Regions from separate parts of the Metabacillus herbersteinensis genome, predicted to be linked through region 3. Evidence: riboswitches for the same ligand, from Rfam matches in the RefSeq annotation. Region 3 holds a riboswitch; each other region holds the start of a gene.

Region 1 (8,259 bases), on a different contig from region 3:
CCCTCGTACGTTCTTGAGTTGGATTATTGAAAATTTGTTCGGGACTTCCTTCTTCTGCAATAACTCCTTTGTCCATAAATACGACGCGGTCTGAAACTTCTTTTGCAAATTCCATTTCATGAGTGACGATTAACATAGTAAGACCTGTTTCAGCGAGTTCCTTCATCACTTTAAGAACTTCCCCTACCATCTCAGGATCAAGTGCAGATGTTGGTTCATCAAACAACATCACATCCGGTTCCATTGAAAGTGCTCTAGCAATTGCCACCCGTTGTTTTTGACCACCTGATAATTGTCTTGGTTTAGCATTAACATACTGATCCATACCGACGACTTTTAAATAGTTCATTGCTGTTTTTTCTGCTTCTTCTTTGGAACGTTTTAACACTTTTACTTGTCCGACAACACAATTGTTTAATACATTGTGGTTATTAAATAAGTTAAATTGCTGAAAAACCATCCCTAACTTTGTTCGGTAAGCGTGGATATCATGTTTGTCATCTAAAATATTTTCACTCTGGTAAATAATTTGTCCACCACTTGGTTTTTCGAGAAGATTAATACAACGAAGAAGAGTCGATTTACCAGATCCAGACGAACCAATGACGCAGACAACTTCTCCTTTATACACTGAAAAGTCAATGTCTTTTAATACTTCATGGTTTCCAAAGGATTTGCTTAAATGTTGTATATCAATGACTTTTTCCATATATCTCATCCTTTGTTTTCTATAGATTTCCGCACGCGATCTTGTTCTACGCAACATCTCTTCTGGTATCTCTATCTTTGATTATCCATCATATTGTAATTTTCGGGACCATCTAATTTTCTTTCAATAACTCGCAAAATTCTTGTTATCGTAAACGTCATGATGAAATACAAAATGCACGCGACAAAAAACGATTCAAAGTATCTGAAATTGTTTCCTGCAACTGATTTTGTCAGGAAAAACAATTCCGTTACACCAATTACGTTTAATACTGATGTATCTTTTATGTTAATTATAAATTGATTGCTTGTTGCTGGTAAAATATTACGAACAACTTGTGGTAAGACAATATGAATCATCGTTTGAAGATGATTCATACCAATCGCTTGAGCCGATTCAAATTGTCCCTTTTCGACAGAAATAATCCCACCTCGAACAATTTCTGCCATGTAAGCCCCAGTATTAATCGATACGATAAAGAACGCTGCGACTAATATGTCCATATCGATATTAAATGCTAAAGCAGAGCCATAATAAATGACCATCGCTTGGACGATCATAGGTGTTCCTCGGAAAAATTCGATATAAATAGAAAGAATGGCATTAATTACTTTAAGAATACTTCTCTTTGCTCCTCGTTCAGGCATTGGAATTGTATGAATAACTCCTATTACTAAACCAATGATCGCACCTATTATCGTACCAATCATTGAGATTAATAGAGTCATTCCAGCTCCACGAATGAACATAGGCCAATTGTTTGAAACAATGGTTACGACCCACTCAAGACTCATAGTTCTCCCCCTTTATTAAAAAAACAAAACCGACTGCAAAAAAAATGCAGCCGGTATCACATTCTCATTATTCTGCAGCTGGTTGATTCTTAATTGCTGTATCCATAATGTTTTGACGATCTTCCTCTGAGATAGCTGCTAATGCTTCATTGATTTTCTCCGTTAATTCACTATCTTTTGCAAGTCCGACCGCGATTGCTGTATCATCATCAGATGTAGCAAATCCTTCTGCGAATTCGACCATTGCAAAGTTTTCATTTGCCGCAGAAGCACTGATTGCTTCTGGACGTTCTGACACATAGCCATCAATCATCCCTGATTCAAGAGCCACTCTCATTGCTGGAAAGTTGTCCATAGCAGTTTCCTGAGATACACCTTCAATTTGCTCAATTACTGAATAGTGAAAGGTATTTAATTGAGCCGTTACTTTTGCTCCTTTGAAATCTTGGATCGAAGTAACACCTTCATAGTCTCCACCTTTTTTTACGACCATTACTAAATCAGATGTGTAATAGTTTTCTGAGAAGTCGATTGTCTCTTTACGTTCTGCTGTTGGTGACATACCTGCAATAATTGCATCGATTTTACCTGAAGTTAGTGCTGGTACAAGGCCATCCCATTCCGTTTTGACAATCACTAATTCTTTTCCTAGATCTTCAGCAATTCTCTTTGCAATTTCGACATCATATCCACCTGCATACTCTGCATTGCCATCAATTTTTACTCCATCGTTGGAATCATCCATCTGAGTCCAGTTGAATGGTGCATATCCAGCTTCTAGACCAACCTTAAATGTGTCTGCTTCAGCTGATGACCCTGTAGTTTCTGAACTACCTGACCCACATCCTGCTAGTAGCAAAATTGTTGAAAGCAACATCGTAAAAAATAATAACGATTTTTTTCTCATGACAGTTCTCCCCTTTTGGTAACTATATGTTTAATCGTGTTCTAAATATTCTAAAAAGGCCAACCTACACAAAAAAGACCTGAGATAAACTCAGGTCACATATGTATGGTTGGCCCAAATCCTCGTTTTTTCCCACATGAGATAGCACACTCAATAAACCGGGACGTTTATTGAGACAGTCCTGCAGTTCTTCACTACAGACCCAGCATGTAATATAGAGAAATATTACAAACTTCGGCGACATTTCCTTCTCCTTTAGAATCATAGCTTCTCAAACTCCTCTAAGGACTGTTAAATATCGCGCCTCTACCTCACTATTAAAAGTGAGGTTATATTCAGTTATTAATGATAGTTTACGATAATATTTTTTTGCTGTCAAGGTGGCTCAACTGTTCCAATAAGTTGGGGTAGTTTGACAAACTTTAAGTGGTTACACTCATGATAATACAACTGTAAGAACTCCGGTAAGACTTAATCTACGAAAAAATTAATATTATTTTCCATCATTTAACACCCTGTTTCTTAATATCCGGGTTTTGACACAGATACTTTTAATTTTCAAGCAAATTTAAATGGGACTTGGAAATAAGATATCAAGAAAATGATTATAATTATCGATAAAATATAGGCTCTGAATGGATAGTATTGATGTAGGGCAATGACCGAGAACATGACAACATCAAATAAAAAAGAATACCAGAATAACCAGCCACTCTGATATGAAATCCTCCCAAACATATGTAAGATCCATTCAACAGATATGTAAATTCCAGACCAAACCAATATGTAAATTAGTCTTCGAAACAGTCTCTCGGGAAAATGGGAGAGAAAGAGGAAGATGCTAACGGGCATAGTTATAAGAGCATAAACAATTACTGTCATTTCTTGACCGTAAAGCAAATCGGGATGAAACTTCCACAAGGAATTTTCTTGTACGATATATTCGTAAAGCAAACCACCTGTGGCAATAAAAAACATACTAGCCTGGTATTCTCTCCAGCTTTTCCAATTTCCCCACTTAAAAGAAGCCATAATAGTTAAAATAGTAATTGCTACATGCATACTCACTACCCTCCCGAGTACTTTTATGTAAAGTATGCCCCATTTACTACGATTTATGTTTAGCTTATTTCTAAAGCAAAGAAGTAAGGTACGGAAGCAAATTTCTAGCAAATATAGAATCGTAAATTAAATTCAATGCTTAACTTATTGAATTGTCAGATATCTCACGAAGCAAGAATCTTGAAATAATTAAAAGCCAAATAGTACTCCAAGCTATATGGTACATTATTTACAAAACAGGTAAAGAAAGAGCAGAAATGCGTAAATTTAGAAGGCAGAAAAGTAAAGAATTAGCTGAGTTTATTTCGCTGAAAAAACCTTGGGACCAATAAAAGGAGGAAAAATGATGGTAACTTTATCTAGTCTTGATAAATTAAACGCTATATCTGTAACCCTTGAAAAATTAAAAAAAGACTATCCTAACCTTGTTGAAAAATTATTTGATATGGTTAACCTTACTCGTGCATTTCAATTTAAATATCAATATATGGGATGCTTAATTATGGATGAAGATCCCTGCCAATGTGCCCCGAACTTTGTTTCTCGCTCTGTTCTACGCTTGTATAAAAAAGAATTACAAAAACTAAAAGATGATCTTGATTTCCAAGTATTGAAACAAACTTTTGCTGAGTTTAGAAGTACCGGATACGCAAATATCAGTCAATTAGTACTGGGGATGACACCTGAATCATTAGTAGGTACTTCTAGTATTAGGTAAATTGGTGGTAAGATTTTAGCTATCATTAAAAACCCTAATTCCCCTTATCCGTTTTTGCTTAGAATAACTATGAATCAGTTGTTAAAATTAAATATGCTTTTTTTGAAAAACCACCTTGCTTCCTAAGACGCAGGGTGGTTTTCTTGGTATCTAATAAGCTTTTTCTAAAGATTGGGTAGAGAGGACGTATATCTAAAACTCAACTTTCTCCAAATAAAGCCCACCCGGCTCTGCTGGAAAACCAGCTTGGTTCCGTTCTTTTGAATCTAAAATACTCGGTATACTTTCACCCTCTATCTTTCCCAACCCAACGTCTATCAACGTTCCGACAATTTTTCTTACCATATTATGAAGAAATCCATTACCTCGCACTCTTATTTGAATAAAGCCGGCATTTTCTTCTATATCTAAAGAATGTATTTCACGCACCATGGACTTTTTCTTAGATTTGGCATTTGAAAAAGTAGTAAAGTCATGTTCACCTATGAAATGTTGACATGCTTTTTTCATTTTTGTGATATTCAACTTTTCTTCAACATGCATGCTGTACTTTCGCATGAAAGGATTTGTATGATCCTCGTTCCAAATCTTATACACATAGGTTTTATCTTTGGCATTATAACGGGCATGAAAACGGTCTGGAACTGACACAACCTCTATTATGCTGATATCATTGGGTAAATATTTATTCAAATACTTCTTGATTTCAGACTCTGTTAGATTCTCACTGATTATAAAATTGGCTATTTGAGCAAAAGCATGTACACCTGCATCTGTTCTGCTGCATCCAATGATTTCAGTCTTTTTCCCTACCATCTCTGATAAAACATTTTCTATCTTTCCTTGAATTGAGTTTTCACCTTCACCGAGCCGCTGCCAGCCTTTATAGCGTCCGCCGTCATATTGAATGGTTAATTTATAGTTGTTCATGGTTTGCTCCTTATTTTTGCAATTTATTGTGTGTGTTTCTATCGAATTTTAACGAATACTTTCATTATACCCTAGGGAATTTTCTTAGTAAAAAACACCCCCAAACCAGAAAGTGACTTGGGAGTGTTCCATTATCATAAAAACCGTTTCTGTCTTCTCTCTGATAGTTCCTCATTAACCATGGAATACATACTTTCAACACCAATTTCTGATGCTTCAAAGTTATATGCATGATCCTTATCTATTCCTATACTATCTGCTTCTTTTGTAGCATCAATATTTGCTCCAATGAAAATAAACTCCCAATTGTATTTCTCTTGCTGGTGCTTTATGAGCTCTCTTACTTTTTTATAATTAAACTCACTACTCGCATTTTCCATACCATCTGTTGTAATCACAAAGATAACCTTACCTGGCTTTTGCTCTTCACTAGTATTAGATAACCTTTGGCGCACATCCAAAATGGCTTTTCCGACTGCGTCAAGAAGTGCTGTACATCCCCTTACATAATACTCCTTGTCTGTTAGTCTTGCATTGTTTGCATCAATACCATTCCATACTATCTCATAGCTGTCATCAAAGAGGGCTACTGTGAGCATCGTTTCACCTTCTAGTTTGCACTGCTTTTCAATTAAGGCATTAAACCCTCCAATGGTATCACTTTCAAGCCCAGCCATTGATCCACTCCGATCAAGCAGGAAGATAATTTCTGTTAAATTTTGATTCATACTAAACATCCTCTCTATTTGTTCATGATATAATTCTAAATGAATTTATTCATAATGTGGTCGCCTGTTAAGCGACATTTAAGGGAGGGTGGGCCATATGCTTGATAAGATGATAATTGAAGAATTACGGGAGTTTGTACAACTTCATTTGAGCAGTTTTCAATTAGAGGATTGTAAATCGGCTCCTAATATTGAGAATAGTATTTTTGAAGACATACAACAGATTGAATTAGAAGATTTTATTAAAATAAACCGCAAACCCACACTGAACCAGGTATTGTTCAGTTTCATTGATAAAAAGGGTGCAAGTGACATAGAGATTTACAAAAAGGCCGGAATCGACCGCAAGCACTTTTCCAAAATACGATCGAATCTAAATTATCATCCTAAGAAAAACACCATGATTGCTCTCGCATTTGCACTTGAGCTAAATGAAGAAGACACCAATGAGCTCTTAAGCTCTGCAGGTTATTCATTGTCTGATAGTGAAACCTACGATTTGGTCATTCAGTTTTGCTTAGAAAAAAGAATATATGATCTTCATCTAGTTAATCAGGCTTTAGATTATTTTAGTTTGAAGCCGTTGATTGGATAGCTGTTACATAGTGGGATTAGACATAGCTCTTATATGATATAGATATGTTTTTTTAAGGCTAACTAAAAACAAAGGAGAGAATCATTGATCTCTCCTTAAGTAGATTTATGATCTAAAATACAAATATTCCTATTAAGTTAAAGAAATTTTTTGTCCTTTATCAGCACTTTCTAATGCTCCAAAAACCATCTTCATACTCTTTATATTATCTGTGCAGTCTGTCTCTGATTTTCTTCCTTCTAATAGAGCAAGAAACATTTCATCCAAGCAGCCGAAATGACCTTCATGAGTCATTTCTGTAACAGTTGCTTCTACTCGAGTATGCTCGTTCTGAAATACGTGCTCATCGGCAAGTTTAACAACCTCACAATAAGGCACATGGTCACCATCCCAGATAGCTGTACCTTTTGTCCCAGTAACACGCCAAGCTGCCTCCCATGAGGTTGAAGCTCCCTCTGCACACCAAGAACCACGATAGTTGAATACCGAACCATCAGACATTTCAAAAATACAAATAGCTGCTGCATTTCCTTCATACCAAGAACCTGTTGGATTGAACTCATAACAGTAGACCGAAACCGGATCAGCACCAGTTATGAAACGTGCTTGATCAAAAGTATGTATGGCCATATCTAGTATTAAAGGACTCTTCATTGCATCTCGAAATCCTCCAAAATGTGCACCGATAAAGAAATCTGCACATACAAAACCACTTTTCCCAATTGTTCCCTTATGGATTGAATCTCGAAGTGCTCTTATATTGTTGAGATATCTACGGTTTTGCATGACCGCATAGAACCGATTCGCAGCCTCCGCAGCCGCCTTCATCTCATACGCCTCCTGAAGTGATGATGCCATTGGCTTCTCACCCATTACGTCACATTTTGCTTCAAAGGCGGAAAGTGTAATTTTTTTGTGGACATCAGGAATCGTTATGTCAAATACTAAATTAGCTTCGGTAGATATCGCAGCCTCTTTCACATCTTTAAAAAAAGGAACAGTTAAGCCATGCTTATTAGACAGAATCTTTGCATTATCCTCATTTATATCAATTAGTCCGACTATCTCTACATCAGGACGTTGCATGGCATACTCTACCCAAGTATTTGCCATTCCACCACAACCCGCAATGAGTATACGAAATTGACTCATCTCTTAATCCTCCTTTGGATTAGGTACATAATTTAAGCCCCTATCACTTCTGCAAGTATTTAGCGAACTAACAGGGAATACCTTTGTTCAATATTACCAACCTTCAACGTATTTATGAAGCTGATAAGCTATTATCGATATATTGCTTACTGCATTGTTTGTGTCTATTGTCCAGATTACTCGAACTGAACACCTAATTTTATATTAACATGTTCAAATGTATAAAAAACCCATTTTAGTTAACGATGTTAATAACGACAAAGGACGAGGTGTTGTTATTGCCGAACAAGATAGAAGCATTATTCGATTACCTAATAACAAGATTTGACACTGAACCTAAATCAAGACTCCACATTGGTGAAGCAATGGGATGCTGGCTTTACTACACTGCGTTAGCAGAGGAAATTCCCGTGCTTGAATCCGCATTAAATACAACTACTGATAATGTACTTATTGAACTTTTAAAAGATGGAACCAAACTTGGTATAAATCAAAAAAAAATCTTGGGAGAATTTATGATTAAAGAAGGCGTTGCTTTACCCGATATCTCTGGGCATAAGCCAAATTCAGATCCTAATAGTGTTCCACTTGGTGTAAAGGCAACTGATATAGAGATTGCTAATCTAATTTCTGCTAAAGTAGCAACAAATATTGTAATGTGTTC
Region 2 (8,259 bases), on a different contig from region 3:
TAATGAATTTAATGAACGTCCGGAGTGGGTAACACCGTATCATTTCATTCAACTGAAAAATGGCATGAAACTGTGTTTGCTAGGAGTAACGGTATTTTATGAAAAGTTTTATAAGCTGCTTGGTTGGAAGGTGACAGATCCTTTTCAAAGCTTAGTACATACGGTTAACCAAGTAAAAGATAAAGCAGACATTATTGTTTTACTGTCTCACCTTGGAATTAGTGACGATGAAATTATCGCTCAAGAATTCCTGGATATCCAACTTATTCTAGGTGGGCACACACATCATGTTTTAGAGAATGGAAAAGAAATCAACCAGACTTTATTGGCCGGTGCGGGAAAGTATGGGCAGTATGTAGGGCATGTAAAGTTGGACTTTCACGCTCAAGAAAAGTTATTGGTATCAAAAACGGCAATGCTTCATTCAATGGAACGTGAAGAAACCTGTAAGGAAACAGAGGTATGGCTAGCTACTCAATATCAAAAAAGTGAAGAGCTTTTATCAGAGCCTGTAGTTGTTCTACATGAAGATCTGTCACTTGATTGGTTTCAGGATTCAGCTTTTCCTTCCCTAATGGCTAGTGCGATCAGAGAGTGGTGTGAAGGCGAGGTTTCAATGGTAAACGCCGGAATGCTTCTAGAGCCTCTAAAAAGCGGAGTTGTAACAAAAAAGGACCTTCACCGCATCTGCCCACATCCTATTAATCCTTGCAAAGTTGAAATAAAAGGTGACGTGCTTCAAGAAGTTATCATCCAATCACGTGAAAAACGGATGGAAGCCCTCCAATTAAAAGGTCTTGGGTTCCGTGGGAAGGTCATGGGTAGAATGGTTTTTGATGGAATCGAAGTGAGTACTGTTACTCTTTCTGATGGCAAAGAGCATGTTAATAAGATTATTGTAAATGGAGAGCCCATAGATTTAGATCGGATCTACAGCGTCGCAACAGTTGATATGTTTACACTGGGTCCATTATATCCAGAGATAAGTCACGCAAAAAAGAAAACGTATTATATGCCTGAAATGTTACGTGATCTTTTAGCATGGAAATTAAGGAAAATACCCTATAATGAATAGGTATTTGTCCACACGATTTTCGCCTGCATTCATAATGTGATTATATGAAGGGAGTGTAGAAGATTATGGTGACAATGACCCCAATTATCATTGAAGATCAACAGTTTACCGCTATTACTGTAGCACTGCCGAAAACAAATTTTATGGCTGTCACAAATGACAAAGGTTACATTATGTGTGGTGCATTGGATGTTGGATTATTAAATGAAAAATTAAAAGATCGAGGTATCATCGCAGGAAGAGCAGTTGGCGTAAGAACAATTGAACAATTGCTTGACGCACCGTTAGAATCGGTCACATATGAAGCTGAAAAGTATGGAATTACAGTTGGAACCATTGGAAGAGACGCAATGTTAAAAATGGTGTAATTTCGGTTACTATAAAAAAATTTAAACTTAGAATTAAATTAAGAGCGTACATCCCTCCTTGCATGCATAAGTATAGCTTGTAAGGAGGGATTTGTTTGGCTAAATTTCGTGGACGTCCTCCAAAAAGAGGGCCCTTGCCTTTTCGATATGTGCTGTTACTTTCGTTGGTGATTTTTATATTTATGACTGTTGGGGGACTGTGGTATATAGAGGAGCAAATAGAACCCACTTTAATGAGTATTGCTGAACTTGAGGCTACATCTATTGCTACACTTATTATTCAAGAAGCAGTAGAAGGAGAGCTTTTTACAGACGAAGAAGCTGCAAGCTTATATATTGAGGATAAAGACAATGATGGTAATATTAATTCCACTAGATATAACACAAGAGTAGTAAATAAAGCTCTAAGAAGGGTAACAGACAATATTACAAAAAAGTTAGAAGAAGTAGAAATGGGCAACTTTAATACTTCAGATCCAGGAGAACCGAAAAAGGATATAAAAGAAAACTCAGGAATTATCTATGATATACCTTTAGGAAGAGCAACTGGTAATGCTCTGTTAAGTACATTAGGGCCGAAAATACCTATTCGCTTTTATCTAATCGGTGACGTCCATACTGATCCAAAATACAAAATTACAGAGTATGGAATAAATAATGCTATATATGAAATCTCAATTTACACAGAAGTAACAGTTCAAATCATATTACCTTTCGCAACAGAGCGAGCAACAATTCATAACACTATTCCTGTAATTAAAGATAATATAAGAGGGGATGTTCCTCTCTACTTTAATGAAAGTAACGATAGTTCACCATCGATCCAACTACCAGAAAAACCCTAGTTGATGGAAGAATAAAACTTTGATATAATTTCTTAATATAATTTGATCGTACTACCACCTTATCTCTAGATGAGGTAGAGGAGCGGGAAATATGAGTATCTTATGTGAGGATGACAACTGTGATCATAAGAAAAAGGATTTTTCGCCGAAGTAAATGGAGAATGTCGGAGCTCCGTTTGCTGGTATTGCACTGAATAAGGGTAATACTGTCATTATAGATACTATCTATGGTGGAGCGCTACTGATCGGGATGGAGGATAACATAACATTACATCTTATAGGGGGAGTAATGATAGTTATTTTCTATCATACTCTTTTTTATTTTGCGTTTTTTTTCAATGTTTTTATCCACTCGCGAAGTAGTGCCCTCAAAAAAATCTTAGGAGGTTTCTCATGGAAGGCACTCTTTTTTCTATAATTCCCCCCATTATTGCAATTTTGATGGTTATTTTAACGAGAAGAGTTTTATTGTCTCTTGGCGTTGGAATTTTATCAGCAGCACTTCTGTTAACTAATTTTTCAGGTGAAAACACATTTTGGACAATTTTTGGTGCGTTTAAGGCCATCTTTATTTCAGATGGTGCACTCAATACATGGAATGTTTATATCCTGCTATTCTTAATTATTTTAGGCATTGTAACGGCACTCATTTCAATTTCTGGAGGCAGCCGAGCTTTTGGGCAATGGGCTGAGAAACGTGTAAAAACACGTGCAGGCGCACAATTCACAGCGGCATTACTTGGAGTCTTAATTTTTATCGATGATTATTTTAATGCCCTGGCAGTAGGTCAAGTTAGTCGTCCAATCACAGATCGTCAACGCGTATCACGTGCCAAATTAGCGTATATTATTGATTCAACATCAGCTCCAGTTTGTGTGATTTCTCCAATTTCAAGCTGGGGAGCGTATATTATCGCAATGATTGGTACAATTTTAGCTACACATGGTGTAACAGAGTACACACCATTATCGGCGTTTGTGGCAATGATACCAATGAATTATTATGTGTTAGCAGCACTGTTGCTCGTGTTCGCAACAGCATACTTTAATATTAACCTAGGCAGTATGAAGGTTCATGAAGAGCGTGCTATTAAAACGGGTGAGGTAGTCGATCCTTCAAAGGAGCCTCTAGGTGATGTAAAAGAAGATCTCCCTACAAGTGACAAAGGGACAGTTGCTAACCTTGTGTGGCCAATTGTGTCACTGATTGTGGGAACAGTCGGTGCATTTTTGTGGACAGGCTACACTGCAATTGAAGTAGGAGCAGCTGTAGACATTTTCGCTATTTTTGAAAATACTGATGTGTCTGCGTCTCTATTATACGGTGGTTTGTTCGGATTAGCTGTAACCTTCATTTTATACTTTAGCAAGGGTATTAGTGCTAGCTACTTGCCTAAAGGAATTTTGGAAGGTATAAAATCAATGCTTCCTGCGATTTATATATTAATGCTTGCATGGGTAATTGTTGATCTAATTGGTCAACTAGAAACAGGGGAATATTTAGCTAGTCTGGTTGAAAGATCAAACTTAAATGTTGCATTTTTACCAGTTATTTTATTTTTGTTAGGTTCTGCAATGGCATTTGCAACAGGTACATCTTGGGGAACTTTCGGGATCATGCTTCCAATCGCGGGAGAAATAACAGCTGCAACGGATATAAATTTGTTATTACCTGCAATGGCCGCAGTTCTTGCAGGAGCTGTTCTAGGTGATCATTGTTCACCAATTTCAGATACAACCATCCTTTCCTCTACAGGGGCAGGAAGTCATCATATTGACCACGTGATGACACAGCTGCCTTATGCGTTAGTCGGTGGTGGAATTGGTGCAATTGGATACTTGATTTTAGGGTTAACTGGGAGTGCAATTTTAGGGTTTATTGCCGTGATTCTAATTTTAGGGGCATTTGTATTTTTTTATGTAAGCAGAAACAATAAATTGATCAGGAACTAAGAAACAGAGGCAATGCTGCCTTTGTTTTTTTCTTTTTTTTTAAAATAAATAGTTACAATTTATTCACTCTCTATTTAAAAAACTAGGTACAATAATCGATATAAGAGGAGTGAGGAAAGAGAAAAGATGTTGAAAAACGTCTCTATAATATTATCCTTCATTACCATGTTAACGTTTTAAAGTGTGTGAGATTATATGTAAAACCTTATTTTACCAGCGTGATACCAACTATGGTGTCATTTTTTTGTTCTTTAAATAACATTTTAATATAGTATTATTTTTAATTTTATTTTGACATAGGCATTATGTCCGTATATACTATGTATAGATTTGAATAGTCAGAAGATTAGCTAATTTCCAATTGTTCTCATTTTTAAAAAGAGAGAATAAGAAAGGGGTAGAAAGATATGGAAAATCGTCCGCAGTGGGGTACAAGGGCAGGCTTTATTTTAGCGGCTGTTGGCTCCGCAGTAGGTTTAGGTAATATTTGGAGGTTCCCAGCAACAGCATATGAAAATGGAGGAGGAGCATTTTTCTTACCGTATTTATTTGCTTTATTGACTGCTGGTATTCCTCTTCTAATCATGGAATTTACGATAGGTCATAAGTATCGTGGATCAGCACCTACATCATACGGCCGACTAGGTCAAGGAAAATCATGGATTGGTTGGTGGCAAGTAACCATTGCATTTGTTATTTCTACTTATTATGCAGTCATTATCGCTTGGGCAATGTCTTACTCAGTCTTTTCATTTAGTCTAGCATGGGGTGATGACCCAGAAGGTTTCTTGTATGGGGAACATTTAAAGCTAGCTGAAACCCCAGGAGATTTCGGAAGTTTAGTACCAGGTGTATTAATTCCGTTAATCATTGTATGGGTTGTGACTTTAGGAGTCTTATTTGCAGGAGTTAAAAAGGGAATTGAAATCGCCAACAAAATTTTTATTCCAACATTAGTTGTTATTTTCACGATTATTTGTATTAGAGCACTTACCTTAGATGGCGCTTTATTAGGATTAGAGGCATTCTTTAAACCGGATTGGAGTAAGATCCTTGATGGCTCTGTATGGGTAGCAGCTTACGGACAAATCTTTTTTAGTTTATCAATTGCTTTTGTTATTATGGTTACTTATTCTAGTTATCTACCAAAAAAATCAGATATTACAAACAATGCCTTTATTACAGGTTTTGGTAACTCTGCCTTTGAAGTTTTAGCAGGTATTGGTGTATTTAGTGTTCTAGGATTCATGGCTAAGCAGCAAGGTGTTCCGGTCGAAGAAGTAGTATCTGCAGGTGTAGGATTAGCATTTGTTGTTTTCCCGCAAATCATTAACGAATTCCCTGCATTTAATGAATTATTCGGCTTCTTATTCTTTGGATCACTTATCTTAGCAGGCTTAACTTCACTTATTTCAATAGTTGAAACATTTGTTGCTGGAGTTCAAGAGAAATTCGGCATTTCAAGAACAAAATCAATTATTTTTGGTGGCGGACTTTCAGCAATTTTATCTTTAATCTTTGCTACACAAGGTGGACTATATTTCCTTGACTCAGTAGACTATTTTATCAACACATTTGGTGTTACGTTAGCTGGTTTTGTATCAGTTCTAGCTGTTGCATGGTTTGCAAAGGAACTGAAGAACCTTCAAGCTCATGCTAACGGATTATCAGATATTCAACTAGGTGCGTGGTGGAGAATTTGTTTAGGTGTTATTACACCGGTCGTACTAGGCTACATGATGTTTGATAACTTAAGAACAAACTTAACTAGTGAGTATGGTGAGTATCCAAGAGAATTCCTATTCAATTGGGGTTGGACCATTGCATTCGGTGCACTTTTCGTTGGAATCCTATTCTCGATGAAGCGTTCGAAAACTGACGTAGTATCCTCAACTTCTACTGGCAAGGGGGTCTCATAATGAGTGGTGGAGCAATTACAATGATGATTGTTGGTATTGTTATCATCTGGGGAGGCTTAGCTGCTAGCATTGCAAATGCAGTAGTTAAGGCAAAAGCAAATAAATAAAGAAGGCCGGCGAATTTATTCGCCGGTTATTTTTTTCTGTTCTTCTGTCGATCTGCACGTTCCCATGATTTCAAGTGTGGATATGAATCAAAGGACCATTCTGTTCGTCCGTTGTCTTTATAGAGTCCATAATGCAAATGTGGTGGGAACTTCCCTGCAGTTCCAGGAGGACCATATCCTGAGCTTCCGACAGAGCCGATGATTTGTCCAGGTTCAACAATCTGTCCTGCTTGCAGGCCATCTGCAAAACCATTAAGATGGGCGAAGTAGTGATACATGTTGTCGAGATCTCGTATGCCAACTCTCCAGCCTCCGAATCGATTCCAGCCCTTCATCTCTATAACACCATAGCAAGTCGAGCGAACTGGCACACCATAACTAGCAAAAATATCAGTACCTTCATGAATTCTACGCCCACCCCAGCCTCGAGCGTCACCCCATGTGTTTTTATAACTGAAATTTGATCTAAGTGGTACTGGGAAGGCATGGTCATCTAAATTTAATCGGTCATAGTTTTTATATAACTTCATATGACCCATAATGATCCCGACCGTTTTATCTCGTTGATAAAAGTCCCACAAACCAATTTTTATATTGTCAACATCAGCTCCGTAAGACATCAGGTAGTTAGCAAACGTAAATAAGATATCCTCGTCATCTTTTTGGTTTGCGAGACCATCGCCATTACCATCTACTCCAATACCTCCAAACAAACCGATACTCAGAGGATTGTTATCATTAAGATTTGGATTCAATGGACCTGCCCACACTTCAGGCTTTACATAAATTTCAATTAACCCATCTGCTTTTGGTATATCTTTTCTTGAATGACGTACATTTCTCTCATATTGATCAACAGCTGCTAAAACATACCAAGGAATATTTGTAACAGTTTCGACCTTTTTGTACAAGCTCATCCGCTGTTGATATTCTTCATTTTTGTCCAGCTCAGCTCCAAATGTATCCTGAGCCGCCGTATTCAATATCAGGGAAAAGATCATAATGATAAATACTTTTCGCACGTTAATGAGCTCCTTTCAACCATGTTCATATTTATAGTTTGGTGTAAGCTCAGCATTTCATTAATAGCAAATCTTAGAAATTGATAAAATCCTTTTCCTTGTCCGACATCTTCTCGTATGTTAAAGTGAAAAATGATATAAATACTATGTCGAAGCTTTTTTATAGGAAGCTTTGGATTTCGATAAATCTAATGAACCTTAAGATTATTACTGGAGTTGAATCAAATGGCAAAAAAAGAAGAACATTTACGCAAGCCTGATTGGCTAAAAATAAAACTGAATACAAATGAAAATTACACTGGCTTAAAAAAATTAATGCGTGAAAAGAATCTTCATACTGTTTGCGAAGAAGCTAAATGTCCGAATATTCACGAGTGTTGGGCAGTACGTAGAACGGCAACATTCATGATTCTTGGTGACACTTGTACGCGTGCGTGTAGATTTTGTGCTGTTAAAACTGGTCTACCTACAGAGCTTGACTTGCAAGAACCAGAGAGAGTTGCTGATTCCGTTGCGTTAATGAATTTAAAGCATGCTGTCATTACAGCGGTTGCAAGGGATGATCAGAAGGATGGCGGAGCGGCAATATTCGCTGAAACCGTTCGTGCAATTCGTCGTAAAAGCCCGTTTACATCCATAGAAGTGTTACCATCCGATATGGGCGGTATAGAGGAAAACCTAAAAACATTAATGGATGCTAAACCAGATATACTTAATCACAACATTGAGACAACTCGCCGCTTAACACCAAGAGTTCGTGCGCGTGCAACATACGAGCGTTCTCTAGAGTTCCTTCGTCGTGCAAAAGAAATGCAGCCAGAGATTCCAACAAAATCAAGTCTTATGATCGGCTTGGGTGAGACAAAAGAAGAAATTGTTGAAACGATGGACGATCTACGTGCAAACAATGTAGACATTATGACAATTGGACAGTATTTACAACCGTCTAAAAAACATTTAAAGGTTCAGA
Region 3 (8,259 bases):
GACATCAATGATGCTGCCGGAGCATGTAAAGCTTCTTCGTGACTGGTCTGAGGAGGACTTTTATCAAGTAAAACCTGAAATTGATGAGCAACAGTTGGAACAATTTAATGAATTGATTTGTTTTGCAATGGAGGAGAACCTTGAACTTGTGTTTACTTATTACAAAGACCATTCTTTTCATTCTAGTTCAGGGCATGTACACTACATTGATCCCATTCATCAATCCATCCGAATTGTAAGTCAAGAAACCGGAGACCGCCTAGAATTACCACTAGCAGAAATTATCAAGATTAACCAAAAATAAAAGGGAAAAGGGGACGAAATAATTTTTTCTTCATTGAATAACCGCCCCTATTACCTTACAAAAAATACGCTTAGTCTTCTAACACTTTTTCAGCTCTTACGCAGGAATCAAATCCACCTTTATGAGTTCCATCACAAAACGGCATTTTTTGTGAAAGACCACAGCGACAAAGAGAAAAAGCTTGCTTTGTTGGGTAAGCATTTCCGTCCATATCAATCAGTTCAACATCACCCGTTACTCGATATGATCCGTTATCCATTACTTTAATTTGCACTTTTGACATCAATAAAACCTCCTAAAACTTCTATCATCAAAACTATATCACAGTCTAGCCCTGAAAAAATAAATTTATGCAGAAATACTCCATTCATGCGTACTTTCATAGGGTATGATAAAATATCCTTAAAGTGTTAATGAAGGAGACGACAATGAACATTACATTTACTGAAGAAGCAATTGTAAAAATAGAGGGGAAGTTTGAAAATAAAACAACCCACCATTTAAAGTTAAAATATGATACAGATGGCTGTGGATGTGTTGTAAGTGGGGTTCCTGCACTGTGGATTGTAACTGAAAAAGATGAAGATGATGAGTTAATCGAAACGAACTATGTTCCTGTATTAGTTGAAAAATCAAAAATGGTATTCCTCGATGAACAACTAAAAATCTCATTTAATGAATCGGCAAATAGCTTTATGCTTAGCAGTCCAGCACAGATTTTGAATCCACGTATGAGCTTATTAGTAAAGTGAGGTAACGTAAGTGAAGGACAGATTAATTTCAATCAAAAATGTCGCACTAAATAAAACATGGGTTTCGTTTTTAACGAATAATCATCCCTATAGCTTAATGCACTGGTCGATTGGTGGAGTTCATGAAGAAAAGAAGGATGTCTGGCTTCTGCAAGATGAAATGACCTTTGAAGCTCAGGAATTTCCAACAATTGATGACGCGATTGCGTGGATGGAAGAGAACATGAACGAGATTTCTGATGTGCTGGGATAAATCACTCGAGTAATCGAGTGGTTTTTAAATGTTAATTTCCTCTAAAAACTCTGCAATAATCTGTTCATATTGCTCTCGATTCTCTGTATAGGACATCGCATGTGAGCCTTTTTCTGCCAGGTATATCTTCTTTGAACCCTTCTTTTTTTCAAACAGCTGCTCTGACATGGTGGAAAGGATGTAGTCATCATTTTTACTATGAATAAATAAAATGGGATTTTTAATTTGATCGACAACTGCAATAGGGGAAACGTCTTTCATGGAATAGCGGTCACGAAGCTTTAAAAAGGATCTAGCAATCGGTAAAACTAGAAAGCTAGGGATACCGAACTCAACTTTAAGACGATACAACAGCTGTGTTTCGAGATCGGAAAATGGACAGTCGGCAATATAAAAATCCGCTCCATCCTCAACCATTCCACCATAAAGTAACGTTGTAACGGCCCCCATTGATTCCCCATGAATTCCAAGCGTAAGATCTTCTCCAACATGGTGTTTTAACCAATCTACAACAGACTGTAAATCAAATTTTTCATAAAAGCCATAGCTTGTTGTTCTACCACCAGATTCCCCATGTCCCCGATGATCATAAATGAGTACATTCCAGCCTTTTCTTATAAAAAGATTCATGTATTTGACCGAATTCACTCGGTTCACAGTTACACCGTGACAAATAATGATGTAGCGTTTTGTAGGGTGTGGAGCGACTAAATATCCTTTAATGTCATAACCAAATTGTGAAGAAACTGAAACCGCATGTTTTTCGAGAGAGTCAAAGCTCTCTTGATTGTAATGTCCATCTGTTGTTTCTCGATCGATAATTTCTTGATTTGTCCGTTTTTTTATGTACATCATTTTGTTTGTGAAGAAAAAACCGATAAATAGGACATAAGAAAGTAAGATGAAAAATCCAATAACAAATTTCTTCATTAACGTTAACTCCCTTTTTTGTGGATGACTCTAGTTTACATTAGAACAGTGAAGAATCAAAAACATAAGCGGGAGCAATAGTAACAAAAAAAAGACAAGCTCTCGAGCTTGCCTCAGGTAATTACTGTGGAGAGTTTTGTCTTTTTGTAGGGTGAGTTGCTTTTTCCATTTCCTCAGCAGACATGACCTGTTTTGTTGTATCGGCATTTGGTTTTCCCTTTTGCCCTCGTTGCTTTGCCATATGTCAATCTCTCCTTTCTTCATCATAAGTAAGATGTGAAAAGAAGAAAAGATTTATGCATAATTAGGGTGACTCATTAAGTGCCGCTTTTTCCTTTAAGAAAGTAGACTTGTAAAGACGATACATTTTACTTTCAACCGGCTTTGAAAGATGCGGCTCAATACCTTCTACAGCTTTTAATACTTGTTGAAGGTCAATCCCAGTTTCAACACCCATTTGATCGAGCATAAACACAACATCTTCGGTTGCAACATTTCCACTTGCACCTGGTGCAAATGGACATCCGCCAATTCCACCAGCAGACGAGTCGAATCGGTCGACACCAGCTTGAAGTGCAGCATAAATATTTGCTAGAGCCATTCCACGGGTATCGTGGAAATGAGCTGTAATCAACACGTTAGGAAATGAAAGTTTCAGCTTTGAAAATAACGAAAACACTTCACTAGGGTTCGCCATTCCAATTGTATCGGCAACACTTAAATCATCTACGCCAGCTTCAACAAATTTCCGGCACAATGCTAGCACGTCTTCTTCTTTTACTTTTCCTTCATAAGGGCAGTAAAACGAAGTGGATATGCATGCGCGAATATAGAAATCACTCGCTTTGAGTTCTTTTATTAGCGGGAGCAATTTCTGAACACTTTCTTCGGTTGTTGAATTAATATTTTTTTGATTAAAAGTATTGCTAACACCTACGAAGAAAGCTACGTTTTGACAAGAGGATTTCCTTGCAAGTTGCACTCCTTTTTCATTTGGTGTAAGAACGATATTACGATCGTGATCAAGACAATGAGTTAATACTTCTTTCGCATCTGCCAGTTGTGGAACCCATTTAGGTGACACGAAGGAAGTTAGCTCCATTTCGTTAAAGCCCGCTTTTTTTAATTCTCGAATAAATTGAATCTTACTATCGGTTGGAACTTGTTGCTTTTCATTTTGAAGTCCATCTCGTGGACCAACTTCAACAAGTGTGACTGAATTAGGAATTACCATGAAAATACCCCCTTTGAAGTTACCGAGTTATTTTTGTAAAGGTTTACATATTTATAGTTTAGTAGGTAAAGTAACACTATTGCAAATATTTTTTGAATAATGAAATTAAAGGAATTATCTTATTTATATCGAAATCTTGATAAGAAAGAATGAAAAGGGGATGAACATAAAATGAGTAATCAAGAAGTAGTAATAGTAAGTGCAGTTCGTACGGCAATTGGTAGCTTTGGTGGAAGTTTGAGTAATGTGTCTGCACCAGAGCTTGGAGCAATTGTCATTAGAGAAGCGCTTGAAAAAGCAGGAATTGCTGCAAATCAAGTCGACGAGGTCATCATGGGGAATGTTCTTCAAGCAGGTCTTGGACAAAATCCAACACGCCAAGCTGCTATAAAAGCTGGGTTACCAGAAAATTGTCCATCTTTAACAATTAATAAAGTCTGTGGATCGGGATTAAAAGCAGTTCATCTTGCTACACAAGCAATTTTAGCTGGAGATGCAGATATTGTCGTAGCAGGTGGAATGGAAAATATGAGTCAAGCACCTTATTTATTAAAGGGAGCGAGAGACGGCTTCAAAATGGGAGATCAAAAGCTTATTGATAGCATGGTATCCGATGGTTTAATGTGTGCTTTTAATAATTATCATATGGGGGTAACAGCAGAAAACCTCTGTGACAAATACGAGATTACGAGAGAAGAGCAAGATCAATTTGCAGCAAGCAGTCAAGCGAAAGCGATTGCAGCAATTAAAGCTGGAAAATTCAAAGATGAGATTGTCTCAGTAGAAATTCCTCAGCGCAAAGGTGAGCCTGTCATTTTTGACACAGACGAGTTTCCACGCGAAGGAACAACCGCAGAAAAATTAGCTGGACTAAGAGCTGCCTTTAAAAAAGAAGGATCTGTAACAGCAGGTAATGCATCAGGCATTAACGATGGTGCGGCAGCATTTGTTGTCATGAGTAAAGCAAAAGCAGATGAGCTAGGGATAAAAGGACTCGTGAAAATTATTGCAAACGGAAATGCTGGAGTCGATCCGAGCATCATGGGAATTGGTCCAGTTGCCGCAGTGGAAAAAGCACTGAATAAAAGCGGATTACAGCTTACTGATCTAGATTTAGTCGAAGCTAACGAAGCATTTGCTGCACAATCTATTGCTGTTGATCGTGAATTAAATTTTAACAAAGACATTCTAAATGTTAATGGTGGAGCAATTGCACTTGGTCATCCTATTGGTGCAAGTGGAGCTAGAATACTTGTCACGCTTATTCATGAAATGAAGCGCAGAGAAGCAAAACGCGGCTTAGCTACTCTATGTATCGGCGGCGGCCAAGGTGTTGCAACGATCGTAGAATCTGTATAAAAGAGAGGAGAAAAACATGAAACCTATTTACACTTCTTTCATAGATGCTGTCGAAGAAATCATAGACGGATCAACGATTATGGTTGGTGGCTTTGGCTTATGTGGAATTCCAGAGAACCTAGTTCTAGCATTGGTCGAAACCAAGGTAAAAGACTTAACCGTTATTTCAAACAATTGTGGAGTAGACGATTGGGGTTTAGGACTTTTATTGAAAAATAAACAAATTAAAAAAATGATTAGCTCATATGTTGGGGAAAACAAAGAATTTGAACGACAAGTTTTATCTGGAGAAGTTGAAGTTGAATTGATTCCTCAAGGCACACTTGCTGAAAAAATTCGTGCAGGTGGTGCGGGAATTCCAGCTTTTTATACACCGGCTGGAGTAGGAACACCAATTGCAGAAGGAAAAGAAATTCGCAGCTTTGGTGACAAGGAGTATGTACTTGAAGAAGCTCTTGTAGCGGATTTTAGTTTAATCCGGGCAAGTCAGGCTGATAAAATGGGGAACTTAATTTACAACAAAACGGCGCAAAACTTCAATCCAATGATTGCAACCGCTGGAAAAGTAACAATCGCAGAGGTTGAGGAATTAGTCGAAGTTGGAGAACTTCGACCAGACAGTATTCATACACCAAGTATCTATGTTCAAAAACTAATCGTTGGGAAGCAAGTAAAACGGATTGAACGATTAACTGTTCAAAAATCCAGTTAAAGGAGGTTACAAAAGTGAGTCAAGATAAGGCATCAATTAGAGAACGAATTGCAAAGCGTGCTGAACGTGAAATTGAAAGCGGTTTCTATGTGAATCTCGGAATCGGAATGCCGACACTAGTAGCAAACTACATACAATCAGATAAACAAGTTGTCCTTCAATCTGAAAATGGCTTGCTAGGAATCGGCCCTTATCCTAGTGAAGAAAATGTTGATCCAGACTTAATTAATGCAGGAAAAGAAACCGTTACTGCGATTCCTGGAGCAGCTTATTTTAATAGTGCAGAGTCATTTGCAATGATTCGCGGAGGTCATGTTAATGTCGCTATTTTAGGTGGGATGGAAGTTTCAGAGTCAGGTGATCTAGCGAACTGGATGATTCCAGGGAAAATGATTAAAGGAATGGGCGGAGCAATGGACCTCGTTCATGGTGCAAGGCGAATCATCGTCATTATGGATCATGTCAACAGAAGTGGGGAAGCGAAAATCTTGAAGTCCTGTACGCTCCCGTTAACAGGTAAAGGTGTTGTCAACCGAATTATCACCGATCGAGCGGTAATTGATGTCACGCCAGAAGGGTTAAAGCTAGTTGAAGTAGCTAGAGGTTATACAGTTAACGATATTATTGAGTCAACTGAACCAACATTAATTATTGGAGAAGATGTAGTAACGGATTCTTTTTAGTCACTAAATAAATCGATTAGAGAGCAGTGCACTTCTTCCGGAGTTGCACTGCTTTTTAAGAAAATTTATTTTCTCTCTATTAATGTGGTCTATTTACTACTTATTTAACAAGCAGCTTCTATTTTACTAGGTTGTAGAGTTATTTGTAGAGCTCTTTTTTCTTCATTGTTTAAAGGGACCAATGGTAAGCGGACACCTCCAACATTTAACCCTCTCATATTTAATGCTGATTTAACCGGTGATGGGTTTGGTGCAGCAAATAATGCTTTCATAATTGGAAGAAGGTTACGATGTGTAGAAGCAGCACCATGGACATCCCCATTTTTAAAGCTATTGATCATTTCTTGAATCTCATTACCAATGATGTGTGAAGAAACCGAAACAACTCCAGCTCCACCGATGGCTAAAACCGGTAATGTTAACCCATCATCACCGCTGTACAACGTAAAATCACTAGGTGTTTTGCTAATGATTTGTGCCATGGCCTCTAAGTCGCCACTTGCTTCTTTTATTGCCACAATATTGTTAATCTTTGAGAGACTAACAATCGTCTCTACTGACATGTTTACAACACTTCGTCCTGGGATATTATAAAGCATTACCGGTAATGGTGTTGATTGGGCGATAGTTTTAAAGTGTTGAAATAAGCCTTCTTGAGACGGCTTGTTATAGTATGGAGTAACGAGCATAATTCCATCGACTCCAGCTTCCTCTGCTTGCCTTGTTAAGCTGATAGAAGCTTTCGTGTTATTTGAGCCAGTTCCAGCTATGACTGGGACTCTTCCATTAGCAACTTCTACAACAATTTTGAATAAATTTACTTTCTCTTCTGCTGTTAATGTAGGAGACTCTCCAGTTGTACCAGCTACAACTAATCCATCAGAACCATTAGCAATTAAATAATTTACTAAAGTTCTCGTAGCGTTAAAATCAACCTCACCATTATGATCAAACGGGGTAACCATTGCTGTTAAAACTTGGCCAAAATTCATAACTTCACACCCTTTTATAAAATTTTTTTAAAAAAATTCAGAGGTGGTCAGGGCCATTCAGTAGTAAACGCAAAAAAGCAACAACGAGGATTCGCTGCTGCAGTAGAAACAATATTTACAAAAATCGTTCCCGTGCGTAAGATAGCCCTCCATATAGTTTCCTATATGACAGTCCTGTATTTATTCAATAGCAGAACCAGCTTCAAGAACATGAGATTCTTTCCGCTTCGGCAAATTCCCCTTTCCACAATAGTCATAGGAATCTCATTCTCCTCAAATTGTGTACTAATGGTCTTTGCTCCTCTATCCTCACTTCAAAAGGTATTGAAGTAAGAAAATATTTAATTGACTGTAATATAACAGAAGATTCTTTCTATTGCAAGGATGAATTAGAAATATTTTTTTAAATTGCAAGAATAATTGATATGTTTTAGAAGTTAGGCGACTTTTCGGAGCCTTGAAGCACCTACAATGGAGCTGATCCATGCACTGCTAATTAGCAATCCAAAGTCAGTTTCTAATAAACCTAACACTTTTTGGGTAAACACAACTTCTTATGCATCCATTATCTCAACAGATTTAGCTTTATAGAACAAACTGTATGAAAAGTTTCACCGTTTTATAGGCAGTTTTGACAATTGATATCTTTTATAGAAGGTATTAGTATTTATCTTATGAATACCAAGAATAATGATCAATGAGGGGAGGACAATATGACAAATACAATACTAACAAAAGAAAGAAAAGATGTGAAAATCCGTGACGTTTGGGAAGCAAGAAAACGAATCGCTTCAATTGTAAATAGAACACCATTGATCCAATCTACTATTCTATCAGAAAAAATTGGTCGTCCTGTTTATTTAAAGCTTGAAAATGTACATGAGGTTGGAGCATTTAAAGTAAGGGGAGCAGCCAATAAGATACTTAGCTTGAGTGAAGAAGAAAAAAAACGTGGGGTTGCTACGTTTTCAACTGGAAACCATGGTATGGCTGTGGCATATGTAGCAAACAAACTAGGGATTGATGCTGTTGTATGCATA

What was found. Region 3 has a riboswitch for lysine ahead of dapA (4-hydroxy-tetrahydrodipicolinate synthase). Riboswitches for the same ligand answer to the same signal wherever they lie in the genome.
Region 1: another riboswitch for lysine. It lies ahead of ACFFIX_RS17220 (transporter substrate-binding domain-containing protein); the one in region 3 lies ahead of dapA (4-hydroxy-tetrahydrodipicolinate synthase).
Region 2: another riboswitch for lysine. It lies ahead of ACFFIX_RS05555 (Na+/H+ antiporter NhaC family protein); the one in region 3 lies ahead of dapA (4-hydroxy-tetrahydrodipicolinate synthase).

Annotation. Positions count from the first base shown of each region.
Region 1 covers NZ_JBHLVO010000017.1:410-8,668, forward strand. Annotated here, with positions in the region: gene ACFFIX_RS17210 (amino acid ABC transporter ATP-binding protein) at 1-709, opposite strand, end outside; gene ACFFIX_RS17215 (amino acid ABC transporter permease) at 781-1,503, opposite strand; gene ACFFIX_RS17220 (transporter substrate-binding domain-containing protein) at 1,571-2,410, opposite strand; lysine riboswitch at 2,545-2,727, opposite strand; gene ACFFIX_RS17225 (CBO0543 family protein) at 2,969-3,472, opposite strand; gene ACFFIX_RS17230 (hypothetical protein) at 3,819-4,190, shown strand; gene truA (tRNA pseudouridine(38-40) synthase TruA) at 4,383-5,120, opposite strand; gene ACFFIX_RS17240 (vWA domain-containing protein) at 5,255-5,848, opposite strand; gene ACFFIX_RS17245 (hypothetical protein) at 5,946-6,443, shown strand; gene ACFFIX_RS17250 (Gfo/Idh/MocA family protein) at 6,576-7,595, opposite strand; gene ACFFIX_RS17255 (DUF3231 family protein) at 7,841-8,259, shown strand, end outside.
Region 2 covers NZ_JBHLVO010000003.1:111,293-119,551, forward strand. Annotated here, with positions in the region: gene ACFFIX_RS05540 (bifunctional metallophosphatase/5'-nucleotidase) at 1-1,075, shown strand, start outside; gene ACFFIX_RS05545 (YunC family protein) at 1,141-1,443, shown strand; gene yunB (sporulation protein YunB) at 1,539-2,288, shown strand; lysine riboswitch at 2,356-2,537, shown strand; gene ACFFIX_RS05555 (Na+/H+ antiporter NhaC family protein) at 2,682-4,241, shown strand; gene ACFFIX_RS05560 (sodium-dependent transporter) at 4,649-6,160, shown strand; gene ACFFIX_RS05565 (methionine/alanine import family NSS transporter small subunit) at 6,160-6,267, shown strand; gene ACFFIX_RS05570 (M23 family metallopeptidase) at 6,294-7,268, opposite strand; gene lipA (lipoyl synthase) at 7,515-8,259, shown strand, end outside.
Region 3 covers NZ_JBHLVO010000005.1:23,780-32,038, forward strand. Annotated here, with positions in the region: gene ACFFIX_RS08460 (YolD-like family protein) at 1-304, shown strand, start outside; gene ACFFIX_RS08465 (CDGSH iron-sulfur domain-containing protein) at 375-587, opposite strand; gene ACFFIX_RS08470 (iron-sulfur cluster biosynthesis family protein) at 733-1,056, shown strand; gene ACFFIX_RS08475 (DUF2552 family protein) at 1,067-1,309, shown strand; gene ACFFIX_RS08480 (alpha/beta hydrolase) at 1,334-2,239, opposite strand; gene ACFFIX_RS08485 (hydroxymethylglutaryl-CoA lyase) at 2,544-3,473, opposite strand; gene ACFFIX_RS08490 (acetyl-CoA C-acetyltransferase) at 3,645-4,832, shown strand; gene ACFFIX_RS08495 (CoA transferase subunit A) at 4,849-5,544, shown strand; gene ACFFIX_RS08500 (CoA transferase subunit B) at 5,559-6,227, shown strand; gene dapA (4-hydroxy-tetrahydrodipicolinate synthase) at 6,332-7,219, opposite strand; lysine riboswitch at 7,354-7,533, opposite strand; gene eutB (hydroxyectoine utilization dehydratase EutB) at 7,933-8,259, shown strand, end outside.